Regions from separate parts of the Staphylococcus saprophyticus subsp. saprophyticus ATCC 15305 genome, predicted to be linked through region 2. Evidence: riboswitches for the same ligand, from Rfam matches in the RefSeq annotation. Region 2 holds a riboswitch; the other holds the start of a gene.
What was found. Region 2 has a riboswitch for FMN ahead of SSP_RS06425 (ECF transporter S component). Riboswitches for the same ligand answer to the same signal wherever they lie in the genome.
Positions count from the first base shown of each region.

Region 1: another riboswitch for FMN. It lies ahead of ribD (bifunctional diaminohydroxyphosphoribosylaminopyrimidine deaminase/5-amino-6-(5-phosphoribosylamino)uracil reductase RibD); the one in region 2 lies ahead of SSP_RS06425 (ECF transporter S component).

Region 1 covers NC_007350.1:1,024,368-1,027,589, reverse strand. The annotation lists gene ribE (riboflavin synthase) at 1-556, opposite strand, end outside; gene ribD (bifunctional diaminohydroxyphosphoribosylaminopyrimidine deaminase/5-amino-6-(5-phosphoribosylamino)uracil reductase RibD) at 563-1,606, opposite strand; FMN riboswitch at 1,767-1,900, opposite strand; gene SSP_RS05105 (FAD/NAD(P)-binding protein) at 2,148-3,222, opposite strand, start outside.
Region 2 covers NC_007350.1:1,303,371-1,306,592, reverse strand. The annotation lists gene SSP_RS06435 (helix-turn-helix domain-containing protein) at 1-770, opposite strand, end outside; gene SSP_RS06430 (ferredoxin) at 880-1,128, shown strand; gene SSP_RS06425 (ECF transporter S component) at 1,284-1,829, opposite strand; FMN riboswitch at 1,897-2,032, opposite strand; gene SSP_RS06420 (ATP-binding protein) at 2,257-3,222, opposite strand, start outside.

The DNA of each region.
Region 1 (3,222 bases), 280 kb from region 2:
ATAACATATCCGTTTCTAAATGAACTGGATCACCAACACGCTTTTGATTTAATATCGTTGATTTTCTTGTCTCAGGAATGAGATGTATATCGAAATCTGATTGCTTTAATTGAAATATCGTTAAACTCACACCATCAACTGTAATTGAACCTTGACTAACCATTTGTTTTATCAATGACGTTGACGGTTGTATTGTTACAATTTTAGAATTATCCGATGACTGAATGCGTTTAATTTTCGCTACTTCATCTACATGACCAAGTACAAAATGTCCACCAAATCGACCTTGACCACTCATTGCTCTTTCTAAATTCACTTCAGAAGATTGACTTAATTGATTTAAATACGTTTTATTTTCTGTACCTTTTATAACTTGTACTGAAAAAGTGTGATTATCAAATTCTATTACTGTTAAACATGCTCCGTTAACACTGATTGAATCACCAATATGCATGTCAGTTAAAATCGTTTGACATTCAATTTTCAAGTTAACTACAGACTGTTGTGTTGATATTTTTTTAATTGTACCTATTTCTTCAACAATTCCAGTAAACATGTTTAATCACTTCTTTCGTAATTCTAATTTAAGATTTTGCTCAAGCATTTGTGAATCAACAATTTCAAACTGTGGGACTTCTGACAAATCGATGATTTTATCCGTATGGAAAAATTGATATTTGCCTGAACCACCAATTATTTTCGGGGCATAATATATAATTAGTTTATTTGTATAATTGGATTGAAGAAATTCAGAAGTAACTGTGGGACCTGCTTCTACTAACAATCTGCCTATACCTTTTTCATATAAATTTTTCATAATATTTTCTACTGAACAATTTGTAAGTTGAATAATTTCAACATGTTCAATGTCCGTTACTAAAGCTTCATTTTGTGTATAAATCCAAATCGGCGTATTCGTATTTTTAAAAATGTCTAAATTAAAATCTATGTTACCGTTTTGGGCTAGTATCACTTTAATTGGGTTTTTACCCTCTTCAATTCGAGTCGTATATTGTGGATTATCTGCATTTAACGTGCCACTACCAGTTAGTACCGCATCGTGATGATGTCTTAATTTAAAAACATCTTTTTTCACAAGTTTATTGGTAATCCATTTACTTTCACCAGTATCTGTCGCTTGTTTGCCATCTAAACTACAAGAAACCTTTACTGTTACCATTGGTACAGATTGTCGTTTTGTAATAAAGAAATCTTTATATAAGTTTTCAGCATCAGGTTGATGTCGAAATTCAACATCTATCCCTGCTTCTTGTAAAATACTGTCACCATTGGAAGGTAATGTAGTATCTTTAACTGCATAAACAACACGATTAATGCCTGCCTCAATAATTTTATTGACGCAAGGTGGTGTAGAACCAAAGTGTGTACAGGGTTCTAATGAAATATAAATGGTTCCACCTTTCGCATTGTCTTTTGCCATATCTAGCGCCTGCACTTCTGCATGTTTGTCACCTTTTTTTAAGTGTGCACCTATACCTACGATACGTCCTCGATTCACTACTACTGCACCAACTGGAGGGTTTAAACCTGTTTGTCCCTCAACCATTTGTGCAAGTTGTATAGCATAGTTTAAATATTGACTCATCTCATCACCTCTAAATAATAAAAAAAACACCTGAAATGAACATTTCAGGTGTGGGATCTATTGATATAACATTATTAGCAAAAATTAGACACACTTATACATAAATTTTAAATTTATGGTATGCCAAATAAACACTTAAAAAGTGTTGTTTTGTTATACTTCATTCTTTCTCCCATCCAGACTTTACTGTCGGCTCTAGAATCTCACTAGATCAGCCACATTTATACACATAAATGCAGGTCGCAGGCTTAATTTACTGCCGGTTGGGAATTTCACCCTGCCCCGAAAGAATATCTATGAAATTGTTAATTGATGATTGAGTCATGTAACTGAAACTTAGTTACAAAATCATCGTACTACATTTTTTGAGAAATGACAATTCTTATTGCCTAAGTCGGCTTTATTTTTCTGATAATTAATACAATTACATGGAGAAATGAGTCAAAAAACGAACTATTTAAAGCGTCTAATCCCATTTATTAAATAATACGTTAAACGCTCACAGATGTTTAAAGCAACAAACCATTAGTGATACTTTAAATCATTTATTTGATTCAAATAAATGATTTATTACACTTACCGCTTGCCTTACAATCATCATGACGCCATTTCTCGATTGATTAATACCATTTGTTAACTGACCTAATGCATACATATTTTTAAGCGTGCCATACCTTGGACTTATAATTTGATTTGTTTCAGCTACAATTTGTATACCACCAAGTGGATGCGCTTGTACTACTTGTCTATTTTCTAAATTCAACACAAGTTGATCATCACTATCAAGATCTGAAAGTTGTGTTTTCGAACCTGTCGCATTAATGACTACATCACTATTTTCTACCGAACCGTCTTGAAATTCTAATTGAAATCTATGTTGACTATGTTTAACAGATTCTAAGCCCTTCTCAATTTTAATTAAGCCATTATTAATGTGTTCAATGAGTAATTGTGCAGTCTGTGGAGGCATTGGATTAGAATTTTCTTTTAAAATACCATGATAATTTGATAAAAAATGTTTTTGGTCAGTACGACTCAAACTATTCCATATCCAATTTAAATTTTCTTTGGCAAGCTCAAGTATACTTTGGAATTTACCTAACTCCTCTGCATGTTCTAAATCGTAAGTTAAATCTATAATCGGATCATTTGTTCTTCGATGCACAAGTGTTTCTACCGGAATTTCATAATGTGCACAGTCTTTCATAAATAACCGCATTGCCTCATCTAATGGCACATTTCCAAAATGTTTCTCTTTAATTTCATTAAAATTTTCAGGAGTTAAATATTTAAATTCAATATCAGGCATCTCACCTCTAACACTCGGTAAGTGACCCTTACGACTTGTAACCATAATTGGTAAATTAGGATGATGCGCTGTTACATAGCGAATCACATCAAGACTTGCTAGTCCAGTACCAATAATAGAAATTCTATCTGTATCTTTAACATTATCTAACGTATTATATGTAGGATACGGTGTTTGTATATATCCTTTCGTGCCTTTCAATTTGTATGGATCATGATAAGACAACGTGCCTATAGCTAAGAATACTACATCATACTGCTTTCGATTTTCTATATTATTTGCAGTACAAACATTATATTGTATATCT
Region 2 (3,222 bases):
AATTCTAAGATATGATCTTGTATCGTATTTTGTTTAACATTTTGTTGAGCTGCTAATTTATCAAAATGCATGCCTTGTTTTATACCTTCATAAGTTAATGTTGTCTTATGTAATAAAGCAGGTAATATAATAAGCTGATTTAATAAAGGATATTGTGAATCATCTTCTATTTCATACATTAAAGTAACTAAATCTCTTATTTCCAATTCATATAAGTGTTCTTGAGATACAGATTCAATTAAACTTACTTGTTGTCTAGTGTACATGCTTTCTTCAAAACCTTGTAAATAGTAATGGAGATAAACATGATTGTTTTTTTCTGATAACGTATGAAATAAGTTTGTAAGTTCTTCGATGAATTGAGATTTTAAATCTTCATCTGTTATTTTTTTATATAGTTGTTTAACTTGTTTTTGCACAGTACGATGTTGTGTGATCGGTACAAATTCATAAATAGCATGGCCAGTATTCGAAAGTGTCTGAGTTAACAATTGAATTGCATTAAACGTGTTCACAAGACTGTCGTATGTGTGTCGAGGATGATTAATGATACTTTGATATTGCGCTGTTTCAATGTTAAAATTATTAGAATATCGCTCAAACGACGGATATTTTAAATTAGGTAAGCTATGATACAATGACAATAGTTGTTGACTACAGGCGTCAAAAAAGGTTTGATGAGACTTTTTCCCTGTGATAATATTAAATATACTTTTTTCGGTTTTGTAATTATGTGCATTTGTGTATGCAAAATGAATTATATTATACATAGACGCTCCCTCATCTTATAAATCGAAAACATTTGAAAAAACGATAAACTGTGATTACAATAATATTTGTGTAATTATTGTAGCATTTTTGTCAAAGGAGGCGAAGAAATTGGCTAAATATACAATTGTAGATATGGATACATGCATTGCATGTGGTGCTTGTGGTGCCGCTGCCCCTGATATTTATGACTATGATGACGAAGGTATTGCATATGTTATTCTAGATGATAATCAAGGTACTGCGGAAGTGCCAGAAGAACTATATGAAGATATGGAAGATGCATTAGATGGTTGTCCTACGGATTCAATTAAAATTGAAGAGGAATCATTTGATGGCGATGCATTAAAATTTGAATAATGCTATTATTGCAAAATAGTATTTATATACAACCATGTTAGTAACGTCATCACTGTGACATTTGCTAACTTTTTATTTTTTTAAAGCGATAGATAAAACGAGCCGTGATATTAATATATCATGGCTCGTTTTGTCTATGTTTCTTTTATTTAATTTTATTTAGGTAAGACATTTTTTAGTCTGTTGTATAACAAAATAAATATGATAGAGATGACAATACCTTTAATGATGTTAAAGGGAATCACACCAGATACGATGACGATTTTTACATTTTCAACAACGTCAGATAGATTCATAATCATGCCATACAGTGGGAGTAAAACGAAATAGTTCAGTATACTTAATACAATTGTCATAACTACTGTCGCAATACTTAGTCCAACAATTTGTGACTTAATTTTATCTTTATATTTCGTTACAAAATAAGCTGTTAATAAAAAGCTAGATGCTGCTAAAAAATTTGCAACTGGTCCAACTGGATCACCTATGTTAAATAAAAAGTTGAGTAAATTTTTTATGAATTCTACAATAAGACCTGCTACAGGCCCTAAAATAAATGTTGCTAATAATGCGGGAACATCACCAAAATCTAACGTTAAATAAGGTGGCAAAAATGGTATTGGAAATTTTATAAACATTAAAATGAAAGCCACCGCACTCAACATACTTATGGTAATGAGTCTTTTTGTTTGTTGATGCATATTTAATTGTCTCCTTCCATTCATCTTACATAGAATAGGAGGAATAAATTGCACAACAAATCATGTCCTCCATCTTCTCCCATCCAGACTTTACTGTCGGCTCTAGATTTTCACTAGATCAGCCATTTTATTATATATAATAAAATGGGTCGCAGGCTTTATTTACTGCCGGTTGGGAATTGCACCCTACCCCGAAGATGAATTTCTTAAATTTTATAAATTTATCATAGCTTATTAGTCAGATAAAAACAATAGAATTGCTTAAAATAACTCATTGCCGAGCCATTGTGTGTATTGCGCATGGGATAAAATGATTAAAAATTAAATTAAATTAAATTCAAGATACCAACGAAAATAATCCGCCACAAGCCATAGTAGTACCATGCTTGTGACGGATTTGTAATAGATTAGAATTATTAAAGATAAATTAGTTTGTTTTAGGTTTTGGTAGAGTGATGATAAATGTAGTCCCTTTACCAAGTGTACTTTTAACATCTATAGTACCACCATGCTCGTGTATAATCATGCGACATATGAACAACCCTAATCCTGTTCCTTGTTTACCTCTTTTACGAGCAGTGTCTACTTTATAGAATCTATCAAATACTTGTTGTAAATGTTCAGGTGCTATGCCTGATCCAGTGTCACTAATATAAAGGATGTTTTCAGTTTGCGTTTCTCCAAACTCAATCTTTATTTCGTCACCTGGTTCAGTATATCTTGAAGCATTGTCTATAAGATTGGTTAATACTTGTTCAATTCTATCAGAATCATAATACCACATCTGATTGTGAGTATTTGGACTTAAATTCATATTTAAACCTAAATCTTTAGCATGTTTTTGATACTTTTGTTGCACCTTATCAAGCAAATGATCAATGGGTTGAACAACTTTTTTTACAGTTAATCCTTCTGCGTCCATACGAGCAACATTTAATAACTCATTCACTAATCTGTTCAAGCGTTTTGTTTCATCTAACACAATTGATAGTGACTCATGAATTTCTGCAGGTTCGGTGACGATACCATCAACGATGGATTCTGTATACCCTTGCAGTAAAGATATAGGCGTGCGTAATTCATGTGATACATTTGCAATAAAGTCTTTTTTCATTTGGTCCATATTATGTTCATTAGTCATATCACGAATGATAGCTACAATACCACTGCGACCATCAGGTTGAATTTGTTCGATATAGCTTGTAATAATTACAAAATAGCGCGTGTTAATTTCATAAACTTCAAATTGCGTTTTTTTATTTTTAAATGTAAGTTCATTTTGTTCATCAAGTTTTTCTAAAGCAAAATCATCTAACATTTGCAATGTAGTATTAGCCATTTTGTTTGAAATGATAATTTCTTTTTTATCATTAAAACCTAATACGCCTTCTAC